DNA from 3 places in the Thauera sp. WB-2 genome. Region 2 is predicted to be linked to each of the others. Evidence: predicted binding sites of a transcription regulator. Region 2 holds the regulator's gene; each other region holds the start of a gene.
The links. Region 2 encodes FliA, which starts transcription of late flagellar genes. Its sites were predicted from a motif close to CTAAAGTTNNNNNNNNNNNNGCCGNTA; they were not measured.

Region 1 (9,786 bases), 880 kb from region 2:
AACGCCCCTTCGGCGAACATTCGCCGCAGCAGGTTGGGCAGGCGGAAGGCGACGAAGAAGGCGTCGGTGGCCATGCCGGCGCCGAAGGCGCGGGCGATGACGAGGTCGCGCACGAAGCCGAGGATGCGGGACAGCAGGGTCATGCCGCTGACGGTGGCGAGGGCGCGCAGGAGGTTCATGAGGTGCGGGGCAGTGCAGGTTGCAGTTCGGGAGGCGACGCAAGGCGCGCATCATAACCGGCTGTGCCGCCAATCCGTTGCCGTCATCGTGATTGCACGGCTGCCGATGCAGGCGAGGGGGCGAAGGCGGGTGCCCGGTTATGGCGGCGGACGAGCTTGCGCACGCGATGGATGCCTCGCCGCCTGAACAGCAGTTCTACATTAATGCGGTTGCCTATTGCATTAGTCCGCGTGGCTCAATATAATCGCGGACTTTTCTAGAACCACCAACACGGAATTCACATTTATGGCCAACTCGGCACAAGCTCGCAAGCGCGCCCGTCAGGCGACCAAGGCACGCGCCCATAACGGCAGCCTTCGTTCCCGCCTGCGTACCGCGATCAAGGCCGTGCGCAAGGCCATCGTGGGTGGCGACAAGGCGGCGGCTCAGTCGGTCTTTCGCACCTCGATGAGCACCATCGACAGCATCGCTGACAAGAACATCATTCACAAGAACAAGGCTGCTCGCCACAAGAGCCGTCTTTCGGCCGCCGTTAAGGCAATGGCTGTCTGATTCTTGAAGTATGCCGGCGCCTAGGTGCCGAGACTGAAAAAGCGACCTGCGGGTCGCTTTTTTGTTAGCTGCCTGGGTTGAAGATGCGGGCGTCTATGCAGAGCTGTGTCCCAACGTGGGCGGTGCTGATGTCGGAGCGGCGCCAGCCGCGAGGGTTTGAATGCGATAGCGCTGGGATGAGCCGACGAAAAGCTCGCGGCTGGCGCCGCTCCTACAGCGCGCCCATCGCATGGCGGCTCCCCGTAGGAGCGGCGCAAGCCGCGAGGTGTTGAAGGCGATGCCGCCCTGAGGCAGGAAGTTCGCGGCTGGCGCCGCTCCTACAGCGCGCCCATCGCATGGCGGCTCCCCGTAGGAGCGGCGCAAGCCGCGAGGTGTTGAAGGCGATGTCGCCCGAAGGCAAGAAGCTCGCGGCTGGCGCCGCTCCCGCAGTGAAAGTGAAGGCGTGCTCCGCGCTTGTTCCTGCGGTCCGCCTGTCTCTCTGGCGTGTGTTTACAGGGGCGTATCGCCCATCCACTCGATCTGCAGGTTGTTGTCGTTGGCGAAGTTAACCATGAACTTGTAGGCCAGCGGCTCGACGTCGTAGAGGCGAGCGTCGACAAGGACGGTCTTGTCACCCTTGAGTGTGCAACCGGGGCGCACATAAGGGGAGTAGGTCATGCGATGGTCGGCGCCAAAGGCCGACATCACGCCGCACAGGCGGTCTGCCCAGTCGCTCGGACGGAATTTCTTCCCCTCCCTCGTGACCCCGACAATGATGAAGTTTTCGATCTTCTGGTTCATGTGTGATGCCTTGGCGGCTTCGGGGGGCGTCGCTGTTGCGGTTCTTTGATGCCGGAATCAGGACGGGCGGCATTCTAGCAGAAAACCGCAGTTGCGCTTTTCGGCGTGTGCTGGCGCGCCATGGGGCTTATGTACAGCGTGCCGGGTTTTGGCTTAATATTCAGCGCTATTCCTGCACGGCGGCGTTGGCCGCCGTGTGCGTTTTCTGGCTTCGTCGAACTCGAGGTATCCCATGTCCCATGTCATGAACACCTACGCCCGCCTGCCGGTGGCCTTCTCCCACGGCGAGGGTGTTTGGCTCTACGACGAGACTGGCAAGCGCTATCTCGATGCCCTCTCCGGCATCGCCGTCAATACCCTCGGTCACAACCATCCGCGACTCGTCAAGGCCATTGCCGACCAGGCCGGGCGCGTGCTGCACACTTCCAACCTGTACGGCATCCCGCTGCAGGACGAACTCGCCGACCGCATTGCCGAGACGTCCGGCATGGACGAAGTCTTCTTCTGCAATTCGGGCTGCGAGGCCAATGAGGCTGCGATCAAGCTCGCGCGCATGTACGGGCACAACAAGGGTGTCGAGCTGCCGCACATCATCGTCATGGAGCAGGCCTTCCACGGCCGCACCATGGCCACGCTGTCGGCGACCGGCAACCGCAAGGCGCAGGCCGGTTTCGAGCCGCTGGTACAGGGCTTCATCCGTGTGCCCTACAAGGACATCGAGGCCATCCGCAAGGTTGGCGAGCACAACCATGCGGTTGTCGCCGTGATGCTCGAGATGATCCAGGGCGAGGGCGGCGTCAACGTGGCCGACGAGGCCTTCCAGCGCGAACTGCGCGCCCTGTGCGACGACATGGGCTGGTTGCTCATCTGCGACGAGGTCCAGTGCGGCATGGGCCGTACGGGCAAATGGTTCGGCTGGCAGCACGCCGGCACCATGCCCGACGTCATGACCCTGGCAAAGGGCCTGGCCTCCGGCGTGCCGATCGGCGCCTGCGTCACAGCGGGCAAGGCGAAGGGGCTGTTCGGGCCTGGCAACCACGGCTCCACCTTCGGCGGCAACCCGCTCGCCTGCGCGGCGGCTCTGGCGACCTTCGGCGCCATTGTCGACGACAAGCTAATGGACAACGCCGTTGCCGTGGGCGATGCGATCCGCAAGGGTATGGCCGAGGCGCTCGAGGGCGTGGCTGGCATCGTCGATATCCGCGGCCGCGGCCTGATGATCGGCATCGAACTCGACCGCCCCTGCGGCGCGCTCATGGCGCGTGCCGCCGAGCAGGGGCTGCTGCTGTCGGTCACCTCCGAACGCGTGGTGCGCCTGCTGCCCGCGCTCACCTTCACCGCTGCCGACGCCCAGACGCTGGTGGCCATGCTGGCGCCGATGATTCGCGACTTCCTCGCGAACGGCTGAGGATTGCCTATGACTTCAATCAAGCACTATCTGCAGTTCAAGGACTTCACCCGCGAAGAGTATGACTACGTGTTCGCGCGTGCCAAGTGGATCAAGGATAAGTTCAAGCGCTACGAGCCCTACCATCCGCTGTTCGACCGCACGCTGGTAATGATCTTCGAGAAGGCCAGCACCCGCACCCGGCTGTCGTTCGAGGCTGGCATGCACCAGCTCGGCGGCTCGGCCATCTATCTGAATACGCGTGACTCGCAGCTCGGCCGCGGTGAGCCGGTGGAGGATGCCGGCCAGGTCATCTCGCGCATGAGCGATATCGTGATGATCCGCACATTCGAGCAGGACATCGTCGAGCGCTTTGCCGCCAACTCGCGGGTGCCGGTCATCAACGGCCTCACCAACGAATACCACCCCTGCCAGATCCTCGCCGACATCTTCACCTTCATCGAGCATCGCGGCTCCATCCAGGGCAAGACGGTGGCCTGGATCGGTGACAGCAACAACATGTGCAATACCTGGCTGCAGGCGGCCGAGGTGCTGGATTTCAACGTGCATGTGTCGACGCCGCCGGGCTACGAGGTCGAGCCCGAGCGCGCGGGTCTCTACGGTACCGATCACTTCGAGCAGTTCGCCGACCCGATGGACGCCTGCCGCGGTGCCGACCTGGTGACCACCGACGTGTGGACCTCGATGGGCTTCGAGGCCGAGAACGAGGAGCGCATGAAGGCCTTTGCCGATTGGTGCGTCGATGCAGACATGATGGCCGTCGCCCACAAGGACGCCGTCTTCATGCACTGCCTGCCCGCGCACCGCGGCGAGGAAGTAACGGCCGAGGTCATCGATGGCCCGCAGTCGGTGGTGTGGGACGAAGCCGAGAACCGGCTGCACGCGCAGAAGGCGCTGATGGAATACCTGATGCTTGGCCGCATCGAGAACTGAGCTACGAGACAATCACGGCATGCACGGGCGTGTGTGCCGGCAACACAGCAGGAAACAGGAAAACAGCATGAGCGACGTCAACAAAGTAGTGCTCGCCTACTCGGGCGGGCTGGACACTTCGGTCATCCTGAAGTGGCTGCAGGACACCTACCAGTGCGAAGTGGTCACCTTCACCGCCGACCTCGGCCAGGGCGAAGAGCTCGAGCCCGCGCGCACCAAGGCGCTCAAGTTCGGCATCAAGCCCGAGAACATCTTCATCGACGACCTGCGCGAAGAGTTCGTGCGCGACTTCGTCTTCCCGATGTTCCGCGCCAACACCGTCTACGAAGGCGAGTACCTGCTCGGCACCTCGATCGCACGCCCGCTGATCGCCAAGCGCCAGATCGAGATTGCACGCGTCACCGGCGCCGATGCCGTCTCCCACGGCGCCACCGGCAAGGGCAACGACCAGGTCCGCTTCGAGCTCGGCTACTATGCGCTGATGCCGGGCGTGAAGGTCATCGCGCCATGGCGCGAATGGGATCTGCTGTCGCGCGAGAAGCTGCTGGCCTATGCCGAGAAGCACGGCATTCCCATCGAGATGAAGCACAAGCAGGGTGGCTCGCCCTACTCGATGGATGCCAACCTGCTGCATATCTCCTTCGAGGGTCGTCACCTCGAGAACCCGGCCGCCGAGGCCGAAGAGTCGATGTGGCGCTGGACGGTGTCGCCCGAGGCCGCACCGGACGCCGCCGAATACGTCGACCTGGAATTCGAGAAGGGCGACCTCGTTGCCATCAACGGCACGCGCATGAGGGCGCACGAGTTGCTCGCCAAGCTCAACGAGCTGGGCGGCAAGCACGGCATCGGCCGCCTCGACCTGGTGGAGAACCGCTACGTCGGCATGAAGAGCCGCGGCTGCTACGAGACCCCGGGCGGCACCATCCTGCTGCGTGCCCACCGCGCCATCGAATCGATCACGCTCGACCGCGAAGTCGCCCACCTCAAGGACGACCTCATGCCGCGCTACGCCAGCATGATCTACAACGGCTACTGGTGGAGCCCGGAGCGTCAGGCCATCCAGGCGCTGATCGACCACACCCAGCAGACCGTCAATGGCTGGGTGCGCCTCAAGCTCTACAAGGGCAACGTCATTGTTACCGGCCGCGACTCGAAGACCGATTCGCTGTTCGACCCGACGATCGCCACCTTCGAAGACGACGCCGGTGCCTACAACCAGAAGGACGCACACGGCTTCATCCGCCTCAACGCGCTGCGCATGCGTATCGCCGCCAACGCCAAGGCCAAGCGCAGCTGATCCCGAAGGGGGCGGCTTGATCCGCCCCCCTGTGCTGCGAAGCTCAATCCCCATACAACGCTGCGATGAATAACGACGATTTCATCCTCGGACTCAGCTTTACCGAGTTCGAGGATCTCGCCCTCCAGATCGGCCTGACCGGGTTGATCCTGTTCATGATGTTCATCATCTGGAACCTGGGCAAGGAGTCCAAGGCCGGCCGCTACGGCATGCTGTGGATGTTCCTTGGCCTGGGCGTGGGCTTCGTCGGCTTCGTCGCCAAGGGCATCATCCAGAAGTTGCTCGGCATCGAATAAGGAGTCCGTATCTCATGGTCATCACTGCCACCTTCGACGGCGTAACCGTCACCACCCAGGCCAACGTCTATTTCGATGGCAAGTGCGTCAGCCACGGCATCCAGCTCGCCGACGGCACGAAGAAGTCGGTCGGTGTCATCCTGCCGGCGACGCTCACCTTCAACACGGGCGCGCCCGAGATCATGGAAGGGGTCGCTGGCAGCTGCCGCGTGCGCCTGAAAGGCGAGGCGGACTGGAAGACCTACGGCGCCGGCGAGTCCTTCGACGTGCCGGGCAATTCCAGCTTCGACATCGAAGTCGCTGGCGAGCCCTACCACTACATCTGCCATTTCGGCTGATCGCGGAGGAGGGGAGTCATGCCGTCTTTCGACATCATGTCCGAGGTCGACCAGCCCTCGCTGCGCAACGCCGTAGAACAGGCCAACCGCAAGGTTGAGGGGCGCCACGACTTCAAGGGCACCAGCGCCAAGATCGAGCATGCCGACAAGCTGCTCACCATCCATGGCGACAGCGACTTCCAGCTCGACCAGATCAAGACCATCCTGCTGCCCGAGATGACCAAGAAGAACGTCGACGTCCGCTGCCTGGACTACGGCGACGTGCAGAAGGTCTCGGGTAACAAGGTCAAGCAGGAAGTAAAGGTGCGCGTGGGCGTCGACCAGGACCTCGCCAAGAAGATCGTCAAGCTGCTGAAAGACAGCAAGATGAAGGTCCAGGCCGCCATCCAGGGCGACGCCGTGCGCGTCTCCGGCGCCAAGCGCGACGTGCTGCAGGAGGCGATCGCGCTGGTCAAGAAACAGATCACCGACTTTCCGCTCCAGTACGGGAATTTTCGCGACTGAGATCACCTCGGGCTGATCGATTCCGCGGTGAAACGGCGCGTGATCGCGGGAACGTCAGAGCACCGTTCTCCTGCACGCAGCGGCCGGCGGGCGGCGGGTTCAAGTTTTGGCCGGCGTGGCCGTTATTCCTCACAAGCGCCGCCAATGGCGCAGCCCTATCGCAGTGAGAGGATATTGATCATGGACGCCAGCGCCATTGCCGCCGCAGCCACTGCTAACAGCCAGGCACAACTCCAGCAGGAGGTGTCCGTCGAGGTCTTGAAGAAGGCCATCGACATCCAGGCCAACAGCGCGATGCAGTTGATCCAGGCTATCCCCGCGCCTGCTGCGGCACCGGCGGTTGGGGGCACGGCGGGAGGGTATATCGATACGTGGGCATAACCGTCGACCGCAGGGACCGCTTTTAGCAGCGTGATGCAAAAGCCGGCGGTGCCGCGCCAGCACTGAGGTTCAGGTCGAATTTCATCGTGACATCGTTTTCCGGAATCGCCTTCGCACCGCGTTCGAATTGTCTTCGTGGCCGCAACGGCGACCACGAAGGTCCGTTTGCGCGCCTGTGCTCATGCCTTCACCTCCGAAACGCTCAATTTCGCGATTCGGAGCAGGTTGTATGCAGCACCAGAAATGAAGGCCGCCATCTGGGTCTTCGCCTAGCCGATGAAACGGGTCTTTCGCAATCCGCCGACCGTTTTCAACCAACCGAAGATCTCCTCGACGCGCTTTCGCTTTCGCTGGCTGACCTGGTAACCCTTGGTTCGGGTGGTTCGACCATCCAGGCCGGGCGTCTTCCGATCCTTGATGCGCGCGATGTGCGGTCGCACCGCGTGCTCGCGCAGGTGCCCGACAAATTCCTTCACGTGATAGCCCTTGTCGGCGCCGAGCGTCTTGGGGTGAATGTGCCGTCGACGTGCGCGAGTGAGCAGCTGCCGCGCGGCACGGTGCTCGGCCTGGGTCGATTCGGTGATGAGGATGTCGACGCACAGCCCATTGCGGTTCTCCATGAGCACATGCCCGCCATAGCTGAGCTTGGCCGGCTGGCCCTTGCCCTTGCGCATGAGCCGAGACTCGGGATCGGTCGTACTTTGATGCGTGGCGTTCGAGCGCTTCTCGCCCTTGAAGTCGACCATCCCGGTGCCGTCATCACTGTCCTTGGGCGGGGTGCCATCCTTGGGCTTGAAGCTCTTGAACGAAGCCCAGGCGTCGATCAGCGTCCCATCCACGGTGAAGTGGTCCGAGGACAGCAGCTTCTGCTTTCGGGCCAGATTGACGACCTCATCGAAGAAGCGTCGAGCCACGTCGGTGGCGACAAGGCGTTCGCGCAGGCGGCTGAAGTTCGACTGGTCCAGCGTCGGGCTCTCGAGATCCATGTCGAGAAACCAACGGAACAGGATGTTGTAGTCAAGTTGTTCGCAGAACTGCCGGTCCGAGCGAACCGAATACAGCGCAATCAGCAATTGCGCCTTGAGCAGTCGCTCTGGCGGAATCGATGGGCGACCGACCGAGGAGTACAGTGCGTCCAACTCCCCAGAAATTGCGCCCAGGGCACGGTCCGCCAAACGCTTCACCCGTCGCAGCGGATGATCCGCCGGCACACGCGACTCCGGCGAGAAGTAGTGGAACATCGAGGACTGGGGGTCGAGTTGGGCGCGCATCGTTGCAGGACAAGGAGTCTGGAGATAATCTATGACAATCGGCTTTTCGGATCGTTCACAGCCTTTTGCATCACGCTTTTAGCAGCGGTGTTCAAGTGGGCGGATCCAAACTCGCCCTGGTTACTTCGGCCAGCACTCTGATCCTGTCAAGCCACCGGAGTTTCCCCGTGTTCCGGTATTGTCTAGCGTCAGGGTGCCGCACTTGTCGCCAGCCATGATGCCCGCTGGAACGGCTTGAAGTCGATAGACGTTTGCGCCGGTAACGCCAGGCACAAAACTGATGTTGTAATAAGCAGTGCCGCCCGATTTCGGAACAGTGGAGAACGGCAACGCCGGCCTTGTGCCATCCTTGTCATAGCGGCCGTTGTTCGTATAGAAACGCTCCATCATCTGTGCAATCTCCAGCAGTGCCGTATTGGCATCCACTCTGCGTGCCTTGGCGACATATTCCTGATAGCCCGGGTACGCGATCGACATGATGATGCCGAGGATCGCTACGACCACCATGAGTTCGACGAGGCTGAAGCCTCTTGTCGACGATGCAATCGCACTCGTCTTCGGTGAGTTGTGCTTCATGGTGGTGATCATTCCGTCAGGACCTTGAATTCGATGACAGCCTGCACTTCCTGTTGCGAAGTGGGCTGTGACAGCCTGGCCTCGACGAGGACGCCGAGCCACAAGGCCTCCACCGGCGCAGGTTGGGGGCCAAGACCGAGTACGCGCGCGGTGCTGGTGTAGGGCATTCGTGTTTCGTCTATGCCCACCACACGCGAGATCGGCTCCAGATAGGTGACACGACCATGCAGCGCGGGGGCGGTTTGCGTCGTCGCAGGTGACTGGGCCGCGGCCAGCCCAGGGACAAGGGCCAGGCAGCCAGCCAAGGCGATCGTGCTTGCGAATCGGGACATGTTCGACTCCATTTGCATCGTGGGGCGTTCGCTGTTTTCAGCGACCAAGTTGGCGCCAGGATTGGCGGTCGGTGTCGTTCGTGCCGGGGTTCTCCTTGATTACCTCCACACCACCCGAGGTGGAGATGTACTTGAACTCATTCTGGCCTTCCGCGCCCATCACCGACGGTGTCGCGGCGGCTCCGCCCTCGAGCTTACGCCCGGACACCGGCACCGACACATCCTTGCCATCGACCTTGATCGTCACGAAATCCTTGGTCGAGAAGCTGCCGTCGTTGTTGAGGTCGAAAGGCGAGAACTGCAGCCGGGATCCGCTGACCGCATCGAACTCCATCAGCCAGCTGTCTCCACCTGCGCGGCAGGGGTCGTCGGTCGGAATCAGGGTGGTGAAGATCACCCGGTTGTTGCGAACGACTGCGTTGGTCACCTGACGCTCGCCGCTGTCGCCTGTCATGCCAGGGCTGAGCAGGTCGATGTACCAGCCGCCATGAGTGTTCCAGTCGGGTTTGTAGTTGGTCGTCACCCGCAGCGGGTGGGTTGTGCTGACTCCAGCCTCCACGAAGGTGAAGTTCTGCTCGACGATGATCTCCTGGCGTAGCAGCGAGGAACGGCTCACCAAGGCCTTGGTGGCGTCGGTCTCGGTGGGGACCTTGTCCCAGATGGCGTAGAACGACTGCAGGCCGCCGGTCTTGGGTAGACGATCGGAGGTCTCGAGGTACTTGCCGGTACCAAAGAACACCATGGTCCCATTGCCGTTGGGGTGGCGCACTACCGTGGGGCGAGTGGTGATCGGCTGGCGGTTGGTCGCCGAGCACGCATTTGCGCCGCAGGCGCTGAAGATACGAGTGGAGGTCGTGGTGAGCGCGCCTGACGTGCCCGCGTTGATATTGATTCGCCACAGGTTGCCGAAAAGATCGCCGGCGTAGATGAAATCGACC
Region 2 (9,786 bases):
ATCTCCTGGCTCGAGGCACCCAACTCCCCCGCCGCACTCCCCATGCGCTGCATCCGGCCATGCATCGAGGTCATGGTGGCGCGCAGGTCGGCCACCGTCTCGCTGCTGTCACGCGCCCCCCTGCCGTTGCGCTCCGCAATGTCGAGTACGTCGCTCATCAGCTCGGACACGTTGAGCATGTCGTTCTGGTTGATCCTGAGGTTCTTGAACAGCGAGCCGGCGTTCATCTCGTGCAGGTTGGCCGACAGGCGGTTGCGCCGTGAGAACTCGTCCGCCTTGAGCATGGCCTCGAGCGCGTGATTGATCTCGTGTTCGGACTTGCCGAAATCCCCCGGCATACCCATGGGGAGCGCAGGGCGGGTAAAGTCGCGCCGTGCAGCCCGCTCGAAGCAGTTCGACACATCCTTGAAGTAGGTTTCGACCACATCCATGAGGTCGTTGAAGTTCCAAGCAACGTGGCCGATCTCGCCCAAACCCGAGACATTGGTGATGCGATGGTGGGTATTGCCCTTGCGCGCCGCCACGATCGCCTCGTTGAGGCGGGTCACCGCGTCCAGCGTACGGCGGTGATGCACGAAGGAAAACACGACGTAGGCCAGCGTCCCCAGCGGCAGCAAGGTGTTGAGGACATTCCAGCCCGAAGTCCATACATTGAAGCCAGCCAGCATCCAGACGGTGCCGATGTAGATTGCACACATCAGGGTGAACTGCTGCGACGCAAACAGCCGCCCGCGGCTGGTCCCGCTCGTTTGTGCGAGAACTCTCGTGCTGCTCATCGACTCACTCCCCGTTCTTCAGGTGGCGCTTGTAGCAATCGAGCACGAAGGCCTCGTAGCTCGTGCTGCGGGCCTCGAGCTGACGCGTGAGCCAGGCGATCGAGGCATCCGGCGCATCCTTGGCGCCTGCGCGGGCCTCGATTGCGCACATCTCGCGATACAGCGGCTCGATCTCCCGTATCGCGCCGGTCGGCGCCTGCCGGCGCACCGAGTAATAGCCGATCAGCCGGCCGTCGGAATGGTCGGGCGTGACGTTCGCGAACACCCAGTAGTAGGCGCCATCGGCGGTGATGTTCTTGACGAAGCCGAACCACTCGCGGCCTTCGCCCAGGGTTTTCCAGAGCAAGCGGAACGCCCCACGCGGCATGTCGGGATGACGGATCACGTTGTGCTGCTTGCCAAGCAGTTGCCGCTCCGAAAAATTGGCAACACGCATGAAGACGCGGTTGGCATAGGTGAGGATGCCCTTGACGTCGGTCTTGGAGACGATGATCTCATGCGCATCGAAACGCACCTCTCGATCCACCGGGATAATGCCGCTCTTCATTCAGGTACCACTCCAGGAAGCAGGACGCGGGCAAACCAGTCGCAACGCATGCAGCGAGGGCCTGCGAGTGCAGGTCCAGGGCATACGCCGCATGGCCGTATCATCGCTCATATCGGCCTGCCAGCGACCAACTTGAGGGCGCTTGTAAACATATCCTGCGCCCTGGAGACGGCCTGCAAGCTGAGGCGTGCGGCGTTGCCCGGCGGCTCAGAATCCGTCGGGCAGGATCGAGCGAATCGGATCGCCCGCAGGGATGCTGGCCGGCCGCGGATCGGGGGCGACGTCGGCCGTCCGCGACTCGATCAGGATCGTCACCCGCCGATTGCGGCCACGCTCTTCTTCCGTGCTGTTGCCGGCGACCGGGCGCTGGTCCGCGTAGCCCGCCACCGTCAAGCGATCGGGCTGCACGCCACTGTCGATGAAGAGCCGCGCCACCGTGGATGCACGCACCGCCGAAAGCTCCCAGTTGGACGGAAAGCGGAACGTACTGATCGGCACTGCATCGGTATGGCCCTCGACGGTGATCGGAAACCCCGCCGGCGCCAGCACCTGGGCAACGGCCCGCAGCGCATTGACCGCCTGCGTGCCGAGCGCTGCATCGCCGGGTGCGAACAACAGGCTGGCGTTGATCTCGACGCTGACGCCGAATGCCCCTTCGGTGACGTTGACCTGGCCGGCCTGCGTCAACGGGTTGAGCACGCGCCGGATGTCGTCCGCCATGTTGCGCATGCGCTGCGCCATCTCCCGGCGCCGGACCTCGGCCTGCGGATCGACCGCCGGGACGGCCTGCGCAGTGACTGGTCGGGGTGGCACCACGGTGACCTGGGGCAGCGCGATCTGCTCGCTGCTGTCGTTGACGGTGACGTTGCGAAACGCCTGGACGAGCGAATCGGACAGCACCCGATACTTGCCCTCGTTGATCGAGGACAGCGAATACATCACCACGAAGAAGGCAAACAGCAGCGTGATGAAGTCGGCATAGGAGACCAGCCAGCGCTCGTGGTTGTCATGTTCTTCGTCGAGCTTGCGCCTGCGCCGCATGGCCGCCCCGCCCTCAGACGACGTAGCCCTGCATGCGGCTGGCGATGATGCGTGGATTGTCGCCGTTGGCAATGCCGACCAGCCCGTCGATGAACATCTCGCGCTGGGTCGTGAGGGTGATGATATGGGCTACGAGCTTCTTCGCGATCGGCAGGAACACCAGGTTCGCGAAGCCGACGCCATAGATCGTCGCGACGAAGGCCACGGCAATGCCGGCACCGAGCCGCGACGGATCGGAAAGGTTCTCCATCACGTGGATCAGGCCCATGACTGCGCCCAGGATGCCAATGGTGGGGGCGTAACCGCCGGCCGCCTCCCACACCCGCGCGGATTGGCGCAGCTGCCCTTCCCAGACGCCGACCTCGACCTCCAGTATCTCGCGCAGACGGTTGGGCTCGACACCGTCGACGAGCAGCTGCAGCCCCTTGCGCATGAAGGGGTCGGACAGCCTCTCGATCTGGTTCTCGAGCGTCAGCAGCCCCTCCTTGCGCGCCACATGGCTCCAGTTCTCGACCTGCTCGATGACCGCCTGGGAGCTCATCGCCGGCGGAACGAACACCCAGCGCGCCATGCGCATGCCTTCGACGAAGCTGCGCAGCGGGCTCTGCAGCATCACCGCACCCAGCGTGCCGCCAATCACGATCAGGAAGGCCGTGGGCTGCACCAGCGAGGAGATATGCCCGCCCTCGAGCACCTGGCCGATCACGATGGCCGCAATGCCGAGCGTCAGGCCGACGAGGCTGATCTTATCCATGATGAGGCGTCAAGATACGCACACGCATCCTTGTCAGGGCTTGTGTTCAGTTGGCCGCCTTCTTGGGCGGTCGCCCGCGCCGGCGTTGTGGTGGCAGCGTGGAGCTGCCTTCGAAGAGCCCCGCACGCAGGCGCGCCACGGCCTGGCCGTGCAACTGGCAGACCCGCGACTCGGTCACGCCGAGAACCGCACCGATCTCGCGCAGATTGAGCTCTTCGTCATAATACAGGGCCATCACCATCTGCTCGCGCTCGGGCAACGCGCAGATCGCGTTGACCAGGCGTTCGCGCATCTCGCTGTCCTCGAGCAGGTCGAGCGGATTGCTGTCCGTGGCTGCCAGGTGACGCTCGAGGAAATCGTCGTCCTCGTCGCGGTTGAAGTCCTCGAGATAGACGAGCTGGTGGCCGCGTGCCTCCTGCAGCATGCGCTGGTATTCGTCGAGCGAGACCCCGAGCGACTCGGCAAGCTCCGTCTCCGAAGGCTGGCGGCCGAACTGCTGCTCGAGCGCATGGATCGCCGCCTCGATACGCCGCATGTCGCGGCGCAAACTGCGCGGCAGCCAGTCGTTCTCGCGCAAGCCGTCGAGCATGGCGCCGCGGATACGCTGCACTGCATAGGTCTCGAACTGGGCACCGAGGCCTTCTTCATAGCGGCCGAGCGCATCGAGCAGCCCCATGAGGCCGTTCTGGATGAGGTCATCCACATCCACGCTGGCCGGTAGCCGGGACATGAGCTGGAAGGCGATGCGCTTGACGAGCGGCGCATACGCTTCGATGAGGCTGCTCTTGTCGAGGTTGCCGTTGGCGTCGTACATCCATTCAACCTGTATCTTGGGACGACGCGAGCCCCTGCCCGCGCTGGCTCCGCTAACCGGAGGCGGTGATTTTCCCGCAGCGGGGGCGGGATTACCAGCGGGAATATTGAAAGCCATGACGGGACTCAGGCACGCATCACACGTGGTGCGCGTGCCATGGCATTGATACGACGCATGAATGCAGCGCCTGCGTCGCGCGAATTCCACTGCAGCGGCTGGCGCAGACCATTGGCGATGTCATCGCGTTCGACCTCGCCGAGCCAGGCCAGCGGCACACCGACATGTCGGCGCACGAGTGCTTCGAGCGTGGCGAAGAAGGCTTGCGCATCGCTGCGGTCGCGCGCCCGGCTGACGGCAACATGCACCGAACCTGCACCTGCCGAAGCCAGACCCTTGATCACCCGATAAGCCTCGGTCGCACCGCTCGCGCAGGCCTCTGCCACCACCAGCCGGCATGGCGCCGCATTGACGAAGGGCGACGGCTGCGCTGCCGCCTCGCCCGCGCCATGCACGAGGACGAAGCCCGCATGGCGGTGCAGCAAGCGAAGCGCCTCGACCAGGCAGGCACGGCGTGCATCGTCGAGCAACGGCAAGGCCAGCGCGGCCGCCGCCACGGGCACCCGCCCCACCAGACCGGGCACCGGCTGCACCACCGCGGCAAGAGTCGTACGCCCGTCCAGCACCTGCAGCAGGTCCGTGCCCTCGCCCGTACCCAGCACGCCGCCCAGGGCGTCCTGGCCCTGGGCCTCGTCCAGAATCAGCACGCGCTCGGCGCGGCCGGCCAGCCGATGAGCAGCAAGCACGGCCGTGTGGCTGCGCTGCCGGCCACACGCATACAGCGCCACCACCACCGGCGGCGCGCGGCGGAACAGGCGCCTGAGGCCTGCCGCCTGGTCTTCGCGTCCGTCGATCATGTCAGGCTCCCATGCCGGCTGCGGCGAGCAACATGCCCGCCTCGTCGCCATCGAGGCGCCACGGTGACTCGCCCGCATGCTCGCGCAGCGCGCGGTGCAGCAAGTAGGCGCGATTGGGCAGGTGCAGATCCTCGGGCACACGCTGACCATTGGTCAGATAGCGGATGTCGAGCTCATGACGCACGGCCACGTCGAGCGCCGGCGCCAGCGCCGCGGACTCATCAACCTTGGTGAAGATGCAGCCGGCGAGGTCGTTGCCGGCGTAGGCGCGGACGACGTCGTCGAGCGTATCCCCGCGCGCGGTGGCGTTGAGCAGCAGCAGACGGCGCACGTCTCCGGCCGCCGACAGCATCGCCGCCTGCTCGCCGACCAGGCGATCGCGCTGGCTCATGCCCATCGTATCGATCAGCACCATGTGCTTGTTGCGCAGACCCGCCAGAGTCTGGCGCAGGTCGGCACCATCGCGCACCGAATACACCGGCACCCCCAGGATGCGGCCATAGATGCGGAGTTGCTCCTGGGCGCCGATGCGGTAGCCGTCGGTGGTGATCAGGGCCAGCTTGCCGGCGCCATGGCGCACCACGCAGCGCGCCGCGAGCTTGGCCGTGGTCGTGGTCTTGCCCACCCCGGTCGGCCCCACCAGGGCATACACGCCGCCGCGATCGAGCAGATCCTCGTCGGACGAGCGCGCACGCATCATGCGGTCGAGCATGCTGCCCACTGCCTCGCGCGCTTCGGTGCGGCTCGCATCCTCGGGGACGGCCTCGACCAGCTTGCGCGCGATGGCCGCCGAGAACCCAGCCTCGAGCAGCTCGCCCAGCATCGCTGCGCGCGCGGGCGCGTGGCGCCGGGTCTCACCCCAGGCGAATCCGGCCAGCTGACGCTCGATCATGCCGCGAATGCCGGCCAGTTCAGACATCAGCCGGGCGTTGGTCTCCTGCAATTCGCGCACACGTGCGCCGCCAAACTCGTCGCCCTGCGCCGCCGCACGGGTGACTGCCGGCGCACTCGCCTGATCGCTGCGACCGCGCGCCGATGCCGACCGCAGCACGGCTTCGCGGCCACGCATGGCGTAATCGGCGGTCTCGATCCGCGGCGGGTTGAACGGGCGCACCACCGGGCCGGTGCTCTCCGCGCTCGGCTCCGCACGCTGTCCGCCGCGCGCCGCCGAGCGCGCTGCGCTCGCCGCCAGGGCAGACAGACTGACCTGGAAATCGCCTTCATCGGCCAAGGGGGCGGGCGCACGCTGAACGGCCTCGGCCTGGGGGCGGGAACCGGACGCAGACTCGTCCGCCACCCTGCCCTGGCCACCGCTGCGCGCAGCCATCGTGGCGCGGTTGGCCGCCTGCAGCGCACCGACGGCGTCGCCGGGCAGGGCAAGAATCTCGACGCCGCCGTCGACCGCACGGTTCGACAGCACGATCGCATCGGGACCGAGCGCCTCCTTCAGAGCGCGAAGGGCTTCACGGGCGGTAGGGGCAAAGTAGCGTTTGACGTTCATGGCGGTTCTCCCGGCGGTCGATGTCGACCACTGCTTGATGGGAATTATCGCCACACCCCGTCAATGCCCAGGGGCCGAATAAAGCGGCTTTACCCCGTCTATTCGGACCTCACTGCGCGCGCCGCGCGATACCCTGGCGCGCGCCTGCGGTCAGCCCTGCGCCCCCACCATGGCGGTAACGCGGATGGTGCGGCTCTCGGGCACCTCGGAGTTGGAGATGACCTTGAGGCTGGGCACCGCACGGCGCAGGAAGCGCGACAGCAGCGTGCGCAACTGCGAGGGCACCAGCAGCACCGGCGGCAGGCCGATGTCCTCCTGGCGCTGGGCGATCTGCGCAGTCTGGCGCAGCAGGGTGTCGGCCAGCCCGGGTTCGATCGCCCCGCCTTCGCTGCCCACGCTCATGGCCTGCAGCAGGATGCGCTCCAGCCCAGGCTCCAGCGCCATGACCTGGACTTCGCCATTGCCCGGGAAGAGGCTCTGGATGATCGCGCGCCCAAGCGCCTCGCGCACGCGGGTGGTGAGCTGCAACGGGTCCTGGGTACGCGGTGCATGCTCGGCCAGCACCTCGATGATGCTGCGCATGTCGCGGATGTTGACGCCTTCCTCGAGCAGGTTCTGCAGCACGCGCTGCAAGGTACCGATCGCCAGCGTCTTCGGCACGAGATCCTCGATGAGCTTGGGCGAATCCTTGCCCACGTGATCGAGCAGCGCCTGCGTTTCCTGGCGACCGAGGAGTTCGGCAGCATGGTTGAGGATGACATGGTTGAGGTGGGTGGCCACCACCGTGCTCGCGTCGACCACCGTATAGCCCAGGGCATGCGCCTGGTCACGCGTAGCCGTGTCGATCCACACCGCGGGCAGGCCGAACGCGGGATCGGTCGTCTCGCGCCCGGCCAGCGGGCCGGACACCCGCCCCGGGTTGATGGCGAGGAACTGGCCTGGATAGGCCTCGCCAGCACCGACCTCGACGCCCTTGAGCGCGATGCGGTAGCCGTTGGGCTTGAGCTCCAGGTTGTCGCGGATATGCACCGGCGAGGACAGGAATCCGACCTCCTGGGCAAACTTCTTGCGCAGGCCGCGGATACGCTTGAGCAGCTCGCCGTCCTGGCCCTTGTCCACCATCGGAATCAGGCGGTAGCCGACCTCGAGGCCGAGCACGTCCACCTGCGAGACGTCGTTCCAGCTCGCCTCCAGCGCATCGGCCTGAGGCTGCTGCACGGGCGCCTCGGACTCGGGCCGTGCTGCCGCTACCTCCTCGGCAACGCGCTGCCGGCGCAGCCACGCGAGCGCCCCGAGGCAGGCCGCAATCAGCAGGAAGACCAGGTTGGGCATGCCCGGGATCAGGCCGAGCACGCCGATGATGATGGCGGTCAGGGTCATCACCGTGGGGTTGGAGAACACCTGCGCAATGACCAGCCCACCAATGTCGCCCTCGTCGCCGACGCGCGACACCACCAGGCCGGCGGCCACCGAGATGATCAGCGCCGGAATCTGCGCCACCAGCCCGTCGCCGATGGTGAGCAGGGTGTAGGTGCGCCCCGCCTCGCCCACCGCCATCTCGTGCTGCATGACGCCGACGAAGAGGCCGCCGAGGATGTTGATCACCAGGATGATGATGCCGGCAATGGCGTCACCGCGCACGAACTTGGAGGCACCGTCCATCGCACCATAGAAGTCCGCCTCCTGGGCGATCTCCTTGCGCCTGCGCTTGGCCTCCTTTTCGTCGATGAGGCCGGCGTTGAGATCGGCGTCGATCGCCATCTGCTTGCCGGGCATCGCATCCAGGGTGAAGCGCGCCGACACTTCCGCGATACGCCCCGCACCCTTGGTGATCACCACGAAGTTGATGATGGTGAGGATCACGAACACCACCAGGCCAACCGCCGTATTGCCGCCCACCAGGAAGCTGCCGAAGGCCTCGATCACCTTGCCTGCCGCGTCGCCGCCACCGTGGCCTTCGAGCAGCACGATGCGGGTGGACGCTACGTTCAGCGCCAGGCGCAGCAAGGTGGTGACGAGCAGCACCGTGGGGAATACCGAGAAGTCCAGCGGGCGCTTGGAGTACATCGCCACCAGCATCACCATCACCGAGATCGCGATGTTGAAGGTGAAGAACACGTCGAGCAGGAACACCGGCAGCGGCAGCACCATCATCGACAGGATCATGACGATGAGAATTGGCGCGGCAAGCTGGCGCAGGTTGGCCGAAGTCAGCAGCTGGCGCAGATTCAGGATGTCGTTCATGGGCATAAGTCAGGCGTTCATTCCCCAGGCACGCCGGGATCCATGCCGGCCGGAACCGGCAGCGCAGCCGGCACGGCCGGCGGCAGGCCACCCTGCTTGATCCAGGCGTCGAGCTGGTACACATAGGCCATCACCTCGGCCACCGCGGTGTACAGCGCGGCCGGGATGGAGGCTTCGAGTTCGCAATGGGCGTACAGCGCACGTGCCAGCGGCGGCGCCTCGAGCATCGGCACGCCATGTTCGGCGGCAATCTCGCGGATCTTCAGCGCCAGCTCGCCACGCCCCTTGGCGACCACCACCGGCGCCCCCATGCGTTCGGCGTCGTACCGCAGCGCAACCGAGAAGTGCGTCGGGTTGGTGACCACCACATCGGCCTTGGGCACCTCGGCCATCATGCGCCTGCGCGCCATCTCGCGCTGCAAGGCACGGATGCGGCCCTTGACCATCGGGTCGCCCTCCTGCTCCTTGTTCTCGCGCTTGACCTCTTCCTTGGTCATGCGCAGCTTCTTCTGGTACTGCCAGAGCTGGAAAGGCACGTCCATGAGCGCCAGCAGGCCCAGGCTGAGCGCGATCAACAGCGCGCCAAAAGCCACGATGCTGGAGAAGTCGGCCATGCCGACCTCGAGCGGCTCGACCATGAGGTCGAACAGGTGGTCCTTGTTCATCCACAGCACCAGCGACGCCACCCCGCCCACGACCAGCGACTTGAGGATGGCTTTCACCATCTCCGCCAGGCCATGCACCGAGAACATGCGGCCCAGGCCCTGGATGGGATTCATGCGCCCGAAGTTCGGGCCCAGCGCCTTGGGCGCGAAGACCAGCCCACCGAGCAGCACCGGTGCCGCAACCGCCGCGATCAGCAGGATGAAGAACAGCGGCATCAACGTCAGCAGGGCTCCGCTGAGCATGCGGTTGAGCACGTCGAGCATCAGCACATGGTCGAACACCGTCGCACGATCGAAGGCGAAACCGTTGCGCACGACCCCTGCGATGCGCGTCGCCATCCAGTTGCCCAGCAGCAGCAGCGCCGCAGCGCCGGTCACGGTGACGAGAAAGGTCGACAGCTCCCGCGATTGCGGGACCTGGCCTTCCTCGCGTGCCTGTTCCAGACGTCGCGGTGAGGGGGCTTCTGTCTTCTCGAGGTCGCTTTCTTCGGCCACGGCCGGCTCCGTCCGCCCCCCGCTCCGCCCGGATG
Region 3 (9,786 bases), 120 kb from region 2:
ATCGATAGAGAAAAGCAAGTCGCGTGCCACAGGCGAAATCGCTTTGCGGACTTCGTCCATTGCCTGCTCGACCTGCTCGAGCGAACTGGGCTTCTGCGCTGCGGCGGCGTCTTCGGCCGCGGTGCGCTTGCTCTGTTCTGTACGGGCCCCGGCGGCGGCTGCACCTGTTTTTGCCGTGCTGCTTGCGTCCGTAGCGGCGGCCCGTTCGGCCGACGGACTGCGGGCGCTGGATGTGGTCTGGAGCAGGTTTTCGGTCGGAACCGAGGTATTCACCGAAGAGATGTTCATTGTGGTCACCCTCATGGTGTAACGGCGCGGGGCCCTTGCGAACCCCGCGCCGTGCCAAGCAACTTAGCCTACACCGCTTACCGGAGCAGCGAAAGCACGTTCTGCGGCAGGGCGTTGGCCTGGGACAGCATCGCCGTGCCAGCCTGCTGCAGGATCTGCGCGCGGGTCAGCTTGGCGGTTTCCGATGCAAAGTCGGTGTCGCGGATACGGCTGCGGGAGGCCGACAGGTTCTCGGTGCTGGTCTGCAGGTTGGCGATCGTGGTCTCGAAGCGCGACTGCAGGGCGCCGAATTTTGCACGTTGGCTGTTCACCGCGGCGAGTGCAGAGTCGACCATCGCCAGCGTCCGCTGTGCTGCGTCGACCGAACTCACGTCGAGGTCGCTCACCTTCTGCAACTGACCTGCAGCCGCTGTTGCGGTGAAGAAATCGGTCGTGTTCGCTGCTTCGATACTGAAGGACTTCTCCGAATCGAGGACCAGCTGGCCGGTGGCGACCGCGCTCGCGCCTCCAGCGGTGGATGTGCCACCGACGGTTGCCGTCGCCGAACCACTGGCCGCATTGGCGATGGTGATGTTCTCGCCGTTCGCATTGAGCAGTGTGATGCCGTCGCCGCCGTCATTGACGCGGGCTGTGACGCCGGTCTTGGAGGCGACGTCGTTGAAGGCATTTACTGCCGAGGCCAGGCCGTCCTTGTCCACCGCTGCGCCCAGGGTGAAGGAGATGGTGACCGCGGTTGCGTTGTCCGAGCTGACGTCGAACTTGTAGGACGTGTTCGCAGTCATTGCGGTGACGTCGATCTCGGTCTTGGCAGAGGCCTTGACCCCGGTGGTACCGGTTTCGCCGTTGATCTGCTCTGCCACCTTCTTGGCCGATGCGCCGGCCGCGATCGTGACCGTGGCTGAGCCGGTGGCGCCGCTGATCGTGATGTCACCGCCGGCGACGCGGCTGGTAGCCGCCGCGTTCGAGGCGATCGCATTGGCGGTGCTGCCTGCCGTCAGGTCGCCCTTGGCGCCAGCGTCCGTTGCGACCTTGGAGCCGATCCGGTAGTTGCCGTACTGGCTGGTGGAGAAGTTGGCGGTGCTGGCCGAGATCGACTGGCCGGCGTTGGCGCCGACCTGGAAGGTGGCGCTGCCGAAGGAGCCGTCGAGCAGCTTGGAGCCGTTGAACTCGGTGGTCTTGGCGATGCGGTCGAGTTCGGACGTGAGCTGGTTGACTTCGGCGTTGAGCGCCTGGCGGTCGGAGGCGGAGTTGGTCGCGTTGGACGACTGCACGGCCAGTTCGCGGATGCGCTGCAGGATGTCGCCGGAGGACTGCAGGGCGCCTTCGGCGGTCTGCGCAAGCGAGATGCCGTCGTTGGCATTGCGGCGGGCCTGGTCGAGGCCGCGGATCTGGGCGGTGAAGCGCTCGGAAATCGCGAGGCCTGCGGCGTCATCCTTGGCACTGTTGATGCGAAGACCCGACGACAGGCGCTGCAGTGAGGTGGCCAGCGAGCCGCCCGAGGTGCTCAGGTTGCGCTGGGCGTTGAGCGACTGAACGTTGGTGTTGATCACTTGTGACATGATTTTTCTCCGTTAGAGAAGTATCAAAAATGTTCCGGCGGTGGCCGGGTTGTCCTCTGCGAGCCAGCCTGCGAAACCTGCCAGCTGCACTCTTGGAACCTTTAACGGTCGGCCGTCGCTGAACTTTAGGAATATTCGCCGGGGCTGCTTGCTGCACTGGTCGCGGAGGCGGGCGGTTAAGATGCGGGCCGGCTTGCTTCCATGTGACAGAGGGTGTGAATGAAGGTCCAGCTTCCTTTATCGGCTCGTGATCAGGAATTATTGAGTCAGGCCGCCAGCCTCTTTTCACAGGGGCGTTACGATCGGACGATTGCGCTGGCGGCAGAACTCGGTGCCAGGCATCCGCGACATCAGGTTGTCCACAAGCTCCATGGCTGCGCGCTGCAGCTTGCCGGTCGAAGTGAGGAGGCCGTGGCCGCGCTTAGGATTGCCGTCCGCCTGGCGCCATCCGACGCACAGGCCTGGAGCAACCTTGGGAATGCGCTCGCATCGTGCGGGTTGTTCGAGGATGCATTGGACGCCCATCGGAGGGCGTTGGTGTTACAGCCTGTCAGTTCGGCGTTCAACCACAATCTCGGGTGTGTCCTGCTGCAGGTTGGCCAGCGTGCCGAAGCGCTGGACCATTTCTGGCGGGCCTTCGATTTCGCCCCATCTGATGCCGAACTCGCGCGCCTGTGCCGTGAACTGCTGGCTGAGCTCGGCGACCTCGACCGTGCGGCACTTTTCTGCCGGGTCAACCTCGAGCGTTTGCCTGCGGACGCGGGTGCGGCGGCAATGCTTGGCGGCATCGTGCTGCAGCAAGGGCTGATCGATGAGGCGCTCGTGCTTCTGGACGCCGCCGTGAAGTCAGTGCCTGGCGATGCGGTCGCCTGGTCCAATCTGTCGGTTGCGTTGAGGGGGGCGGGGCGGTTTCAGGATGCAGTGGAGGCGGGACTGCGCGCTGCGAGCCTGGCTCCCGAGTGGGCGCAGGCCTGCAACAATGCGGCGGTGGCGCTGCGCGACGCCGGACAGCTGATGCAGGCGAGAACCATGTTGCTGAGGGCGATCGAGTGTGATCCTGCGTTCCCGGACCCGTACTACAACCTGGGATGTACCAGCGCCGATCTCGGTGACAACGAGACCGCGCGTGAGGCCTTGATCGAGGCAATCAAGCGCGAGCCGAGAATCGACTGGATGCTGCAGGCGGCGCATGCTTGCCGGCAGCTTGCCGACTGGGACGGGGCTGAGCTGATCGAAGCCGCGTTCTTCCAGCAGTTCGGCGAGGGTCTGCAAAGTCAGGCGCATGTGCTACCGTCGCCGTTTGCCTACCTTGCCACGCCAGGTACGGGCCCGGTAGACCAGCGCGTTGTCGCCGAGCATTTTGCGGCGCAGTATGTGGCGAGGGTAGCTGTGGCGCGAACAGGCGCCGCGTCCGCTCGTGGGCCATTGCGACTGGGCCTGTTGTCCGCCGACTTCAGGGATCATGCGACGGCGCATCTTCTGGTGGGCGTGCTTGAGGCGCTGGATCCGGCACGGTTCCATCTAATTGCTTACGATTACGGCCCCCGAGTGACTGAGGGCGATGAATACCGACGTCGACTGCAGTCGGCAATCCCGCGGTGGGTGGACGTTGCAGCGATGTCCGACATCGACGCGGCCAGGAGACTGCAGTCCGATGGCGTCGATATTGCCATTGACCTGAAGGGATGGACCCAAGGTTACCGGGCAGGAATTCTCGCGTATCGGCCGGCACCGATCCAGATGCAGTGGCTGGGCTTTCCCGGCACCATGGGGGCGCCCTGGATCGACTACGTCATTGCAGACGCCGTCGTCATTCCGCCTGGCATGGAGGGCGGCTACAGCGAGCAGGTCTTGCGTTTGCCTGCCTGCTATCAGCCCAATGATCGTCTGCGGGTTATTGGCCGGACGCCGGACCGAGAGAGCCTGGGGCTTCCGGAGAGTGCTGTCGTGCTGGCGGGCTTTCATCAGTACTACAAGATCACCCGGGAAACCTTTGCGTTGTGGATGCGGGTGCTTGGGCAGTGTCCTGACGCAGTGCTCTGGCTGCTGGATGGGCCGGAAAGTGCCAAGGGGGTGTTCTTGCGCGAGGCCGCCGCCGCGGGCATTGAACGCAAGCGGCTCGTTTGGGCGCCGCGGGTTCCTGCTGCCGAACATTTGGGCAGGTTGGGGCAAGCCGATCTTACCCTCGATACATCTCCGGTCAATGCCCACACAACGGCAAGTGATTCGCTGTGGGCAGGGGTGCCCCAATTGGCAATCTGCGGTGACTCCTTCGTGTCGCGAGTTTCCGCGAGCATTCTACACGCCGCGGGTTTGCCCCAACTCGTTGCCAACGATGAAACAACTTATGAGCGCTTGATCGTTGAACTCATTCGCAATGTCGAAATGAGGGCAATGCTACGGAATCAATTGCGTGAGACACGAGACAAGGTTGCTCTTTTCGATGCGGAGGCCTTTGCTCGACACCTTGGAGCAGGACTTGAGGAAGCGTGGCAGCGCCACCAGCGCGGATTGCCGGTGGCGCATATCGATGTTGCCGGCTGATCAACGCGTCCATGCAGCAAGCCATTCGTCAAGATGGTCGTCCAGCATCCAGTGCTGGCGAACCTGGGCTCGCAGGGCTATGCCCTCCTGCCGGGCCGCATCCGTATCGTGGATACGTTCCCGGATTGCCGCAATCCATGCCTGGGGTGTGTTGGTGACCCGTTTGACCGGGAGCCCTTGCCGGTATGGCCCGATGTCGGAGCACACTACGGGGTAGCCGAGGATGCCGTACTCCAGTAGCTTGAGATTGCTCTTGGCCTCATTGAATGCATTGCTGGCGATCGGAGCAATGGCGAGATCTAGGCCCATGCTGGCCAGGGCCGCGGGATACTGCGAGAAGGAAACGGCAGCTTTTTTCTCACTGATGTAGGGAAGCATGTCCCGAGAGCAGGTGCCGAGAAAGACCCAGTCGACTTCATTGGCCAGGGTTTTCACGACATCGGTCAGCAATGCCAGGTCGCCGAGGTGGGAGATGCTGCCCGCCCAGCCGACCCGCGGGCGGTTGCCGGATCTTCTGGCCGGTGTCAGGGTGTTCCAGACCCGCTTCGGCAAGTAGTTTGGCACGACCCTGACCTCATCCACCAACTGACCATAGGCTTGAGCGAGCGCCTCGGTGGGGACCACCAGGCGGTTACACAGGCCGAGCGCCTGCTTGAACAGTGCGATGGTGTCCGGACCGAAGTCACGGGCATGGGGACTGCTCTCCGGAACGTCGGTGAGCAGGTCGTCTACTTCAAAGATGCGCAACGCGCTGCTCAGTTGCCGGTATTGGTGCATGGCACGGAGTACGGGCGCAGTGTGCGGTCGTTGGAAGATCAGGGTGTCGAATTCGTCGGCGACCATCCGTGCAAGGGGCAGGGGGTCTGTGGCTGCGCCGCCACTGACCCGCGCGTTCGACAGCAGGGCTTCGAGCGGCTGGAGAACGCGGTAGTGGCCGCAACCTTCGCGGTCGGCGGCGTGTGCGTAGATTCGCGGAAGGCCGAGGCTGGCCAACGGAGCATAGGTGAGCGCGCTGCGCGTCTCGGGTATCAGGTCTCTTGCTTCCATGTTCAGGTGCGGCTCGGCAGCGACTTGATTTGCTATCTGGGTCTGCCAGCGCAGAAGGGTGGCTATCGTGGCCCCTCCCAACTCGCTCTTGCGCCTTGAGGTGTCCTCCTGCTCAAGTTGTTCGAGCGATTCGCGCACCATGACAGTGGAGCTTGGCGTCCATAGCAGCGGGCCGAGCGTCCCGAGGCGCAGGCAAAGCTCCGCGGCCCAATGCTCTTCGCTGCTGGCCGTATCCAGGCCTCCTGCGGCGGCGAGGGTGGACCTGCGTACCAGCAGGCAGCGGCGATCCAGAATCCGGGCGCGATGGTCTGACTGCAGCCAGGCGTTTTCGCCCGGATAGTCGAGAAATACCCCTTTGTAGGGTGCGCCTGATGGGCCACAGAGTCCCATGATCTCTCCCGCACTGATGAGTTGCGCGGCGGCATTGGCCAGCCGCGGTCCGACGGCGACGGGTGATGAGGGGCGACTGAACTGTTTGAGCAGCGGTGTGAGCCAGTCGGTTTGTACCGCCACGCTGTCATCCGCCCAGAAAACGAGGAAGTCATCGGTAATCCGGGCGACTGCCTCCTGCAGGATCCGCACTAGCCCTTCATCGTATGGGGCGGGCAGGAAGACCACATTGGGCAGCCCGAGGCTTTCGAGCTGGGTTAGAAAACGCCAGATGTCCGGATGACGAGGGCCTGGGTTGATCAGATAGAGCGTGTGTGGCTGGGGCGGGGTCTTCTCCAGCAGGCTGGTGATGGCCTGTTCGAGGGCAGCAAGCTGGCAGGTCGCGGGGTAGATGACGATCGCTACGGAAGGGATGGCTTTGGCGGCAGGTACCTGGAAATCCAAGCGTAGCGGCTGCCCTTCGTCGAAACGTATCGACGCGTCGATGCCCTTACGGCCGAGGTGGTCGGCCACCGCCTGAGCGTGGCTGTGCTGCGGGTAGGGGGACCAGCGGCCCGCGGGACGGTGTAACAGCACGTCTGGGACGTGGCCGATGGCCTCCGGGGAACAGGATTCCAGCGTGCGAAGCATGAGATCGAAGGTCTCCGCTTCGGGTAGGGCAGAACACAGCCCACCGAGGTCGGCGAGGTGGTCCGCGCGGAAGAAGAGTACTTCGCCGATGTAGGGGGTGGCTAAAACATGGTCGGGATCGAAAGCCGGTTTGAAGTGGGGACTGTGGTGTTTCCCTTCAGCGTCAATTTCATCTTCATCGACATAAAGGAGCTGCCATGCCGTGTGCGAATGGATGTCCAGGGCAAGCGTGAGCAAGGCGCGTTCGGGCAGTCGGTCGCCGTCCGCCAGCACGGCCACCCAGGTCGCATGGCGTTCGTCGACTCCAGCTGCCAACTGGTTTACCGCCTCCGCCCACTGCGAAGGGGGGCACTGAATCCAGGCCAGCCGTTCGCCCTCTATGCCCGGAGGGGCTTGGATAGGTGATAGGACAACAAGTCTGAATGCACCGTACAACTGGGCTGTGAGTGAACGGATCGTGGCGGAGAGCGCATGGAAGTCTGCCTGGGTGTGACGCAAGAAGAGCGTGAACTGGGGCTTTTCGATCCAGCCATCCAGTTCCGCATCGATACGCCGGGCCATGCCGGTGGTGAAGTAGCGGCCTTCGCGCCACAAGCCGTAGGCATACTCCCGACGGTGACATTCTGCGATCTGGCGATATTCGGACTGGGCACGTGCGCGGTTGCCGGAAAGGGAGTCGTCGCTGACCAAGTAGAGGCCGGTGAAGTCCCACAGACATCGCATCGGGTAGCGGGCCCCCACGCGTAGCCAGAAGTCCTGGTCGCTGATGGCGGTGTATCTCTCATCGAACCAGCCGAATTCGTCGTGAAGGCGCCGCCTCCACATTGGGTGAGGACCGATGGAAGGCTCTTTAAGGAGTCCTCGATAGCTGTAGTCGGCCCATTTGTAACAACCGGCATAGCTGAAACGGGCAAACGATTCGTGCGGCGTGCGGGTGAGATAGCTGAAACCGTAGGTCAGCGCAATCTCGGGCTGTTCGTCCAGTACTCTAGCCATCAGCTCGAGAGCGTTGGGGCGGAGGCGGTCGTTGGTACTGCACGACACGAGGTAAGCACCTTGCGCCATGCGAATGGCGAGATTCCACGCCGCATAGACGCCGATCCGCTCCGCAGTCCGGTGGTAGCGAATATTGGCATGCTTGGCCTGGTAGGCGCGCACGATCTCTGCCTCGTTCTCTGGAGAGGCAGCATCAATGACGATGATCTCCGTGTCGTCCGCAATCGACTGGCTGAGCAGGTCGTCCAGACAATCGGCGATGAATGTTGCGGAGGCATAGGTGGAAACGATTGCACTGACGCGGTAGGGACGGTCCGGCTCGGCTCCCTGATTTATTGCATTGAGTTCAACCACCGGGGAGGAGTATTCCAGGCGCACATCGCTGCATTCCAGGCTGTGGCGCAAAACGTCTCCCAGTAAGGCGAGTTGTGTCTCACGTTGGAGTGCCTCGTCAGGGTCTCCTACACGGACTTCGACACGTCGGATGGCCTCGTTCAGTAGCGGGCTCTTGGCCAGAGAGAGAAGATGTTCCTTGAAACGGTAGAGATCGTCCTGGCGATAATTGACGGGATGGGAAACATGGAAAGCAACGTAGGCGTCCAGCCGCTTGATTGGTACGCCAGCTTGTACAGCCTGGAAGGGGACCCAGTAGTCCCACCACGGGATACCGAGCATGAATTGAGATGCCGGATAAGCGTCCAACAGGATGCGATCGAAGAAGAAGTAATCGAAGCCATAGTGATACGTATAGCCGAGCGCCGAGCCGTATCCCGGGATTTCGACGCGCGAGCCATAGACAAGGGCGTTCCGGCTGTGCTGCCCGATAAAGTCGACGAAATCTCTGTCGGCAAAAAGGAATACGTCGGAATTGACGATCCCGAAACGATCCGCTGCGCTTGTGCGGAAGTAGCTCAGGATGTCGTCGATGAAAACACAGGGTTTGCCGACCAGGTGTTTGCCGTGGCGTTTTGCGCTGATAAAGCGGACGCCCGGGTAATGCTGGTCGAGTAGCGGGATTTCCTCGGCAGGGTTGATGCTGACAACCTCGAAACCGAGTTTTTGCCAACTGCGGACGGCGGGCAATTGTCCGCTGACGTTATTGGGGACAAGACTGGTGGCGATCTCGATCCGGTGGGTTGGGGGAGACGTGCCCTTGTTGCTAGCGACGTGTTGCGTGCGGCGGATGCGCTGCACTTCTTCCAGGTAGCGCTCGCTGGCGACGGCGGTTTTCTGGGCGGCGTGGTAACGAAAACCGGCCAGAAGTGCGTCCACGAGGTGGAGCTGAGCATGGTCGAAGAAGCGGAGCCACAGCTCGAAGTCGCCCGCGTAGTCAAATTCGTCATTGATCGCTCCGCCGCTCTTTTCCCATAGATCGCGGCGCCAGAAGGTACTTTCCTGCTGAATGTAGGTATCGAGCGCTGGGTCGAGATAATCGTCCCTGGTGAAAGTGCGCATCATGCGGACGTCCGCCAGATCACCCTGTTCGTTCCACGTGCTTGGACGGCCTGTGAGCCAGGAAACCTCGGGGTGGCTGATGAATGCGTCGGCGACGGTTCGGAAGCTGCCGGGATGGTATTTGTCGTCTGAATTGATCCAGGCCATGATGGATCCGGTACTGCGACGGAATCCTTCGTTGATGGCCTGATACTGCCCACCGTCCCGTTGGGACTGCCAGTAGGTCAGGTATTTCTCGTACTTCTTGATGATCTCGACGGAGCGGTCGGTACTCCCTCCGTCCATGATGATGTATTCAAGGTTTGGATAGCCTTGTTCCAGTACCGAAAGAATGCATTCCTCCAGGAAGTCGCCCTGATTGTAGGAGGGCGTAACGATCGAAATCCGTGGCGGGGTGTCTTCCCCCTTGCGCGGCGGTACGGCCAGTAGCGGCAGGCCATCGGGGCCGTACACATGGCGGGTCTGGCGCAGCGGGAGTTCCTGAAGTCTGGGCTTATTCATGTTGTTTCGGTGGCATCGCGTTTGGGAGTAGCCGGGCGAAGTGCCGGGCTTGAGCGGGGGCGATCTAGCTCGCGGCCGGTTTGCGCCAGACGAGATTATAGGAAGCCGGGCGCCCGAAGGCTTCATAGGTCTTCTGGGTGATTGGCTGCCATTGCCGTGTGTAGGTCGCCTTGCTCATGTGCCAAAGATCAGGGTCGAGGCGCAGTGCCCAGAGAGGCACTGCCGGGTTGAGGGTGGGGCGGTGAGCGTGCAAATAAGGGATCAGCGGGTGAATAAAGGCCTGTCGGTGCAATACCACGTCGATGCAGTGCATCGACAGCCCACCGGGTTTGAGGATGCGGTCGATATCGGCAGCGATGCGCTCGAGTGTGGCTTC

Region 1: the regulator FliA is predicted to act here: its motif matches at 6,387-6,413, upstream of LQF09_RS11995 (YjfB family protein).
Region 3: the regulator FliA is predicted to act here: its motif matches at 1,950-1,976, upstream of LQF09_RS08545 (flagellin).

What each region holds. Positions count from the first base shown of each region.
Region 1 covers NZ_CP088935.1:2,615,950-2,625,735, reverse strand. The annotation lists gene murJ (murein biosynthesis integral membrane protein MurJ) at 1-179, opposite strand, end outside; gene rpsT (30S ribosomal protein S20) at 466-732, shown strand; gene LQF09_RS12030 (DUF3579 domain-containing protein) at 1,222-1,512, opposite strand; gene LQF09_RS12025 (aspartate aminotransferase family protein) at 1,745-2,920, shown strand; gene argF (ornithine carbamoyltransferase) at 2,930-3,853, shown strand; gene LQF09_RS12015 (argininosuccinate synthase) at 3,921-5,150, shown strand; gene LQF09_RS12010 (DUF2788 domain-containing protein) at 5,216-5,446, shown strand; gene ppnP (pyrimidine/purine nucleoside phosphorylase) at 5,461-5,784, shown strand; gene LQF09_RS12000 (YajQ family cyclic di-GMP-binding protein) at 5,803-6,288, shown strand; gene LQF09_RS11995 (YjfB family protein) at 6,469-6,669, shown strand; partial or broken gene LQF09_RS11990 (IS5 family transposase) at 6,849-7,940, opposite strand; gene LQF09_RS11985 (type IV pilin protein) at 8,061-8,528, opposite strand; gene LQF09_RS11980 (hypothetical protein) at 8,525-8,848, opposite strand; gene LQF09_RS11975 (pilus assembly protein) at 8,886-9,786, opposite strand, start outside.
Region 2 covers NZ_CP088935.1:1,740,516-1,750,301, reverse strand. The annotation lists gene LQF09_RS08020 (methyl-accepting chemotaxis protein) at 1-698, opposite strand, end outside; gene LQF09_RS08015 (PAS domain-containing protein) at 781-1,323, opposite strand; gene motD (flagellar motor protein MotD) at 1,531-2,364, opposite strand; gene LQF09_RS08005 (flagellar motor protein) at 2,378-3,118, opposite strand; gene LQF09_RS08000 (RNA polymerase sigma factor FliA) at 3,165-3,932, opposite strand; gene LQF09_RS07995 (MinD/ParA family ATP-binding protein) at 4,058-4,846, opposite strand; gene flhF (flagellar biosynthesis protein FlhF) at 4,848-6,347, opposite strand; gene flhA (flagellar biosynthesis protein FlhA) at 6,498-8,591, opposite strand; gene flhB (flagellar biosynthesis protein FlhB) at 8,609-9,751, opposite strand.
Region 3 covers NZ_CP088935.1:1,861,592-1,871,377, forward strand. The annotation lists gene LQF09_RS08540 (flagellar protein FlaG) at 1-288, opposite strand, end outside; gene LQF09_RS08545 (flagellin) at 366-1,847, opposite strand; gene LQF09_RS08550 (tetratricopeptide repeat protein) at 2,067-4,391, shown strand; gene LQF09_RS08555 (glycosyltransferase) at 4,392-9,410, opposite strand; gene LQF09_RS08560 (sulfotransferase) at 9,475-9,786, opposite strand, start outside.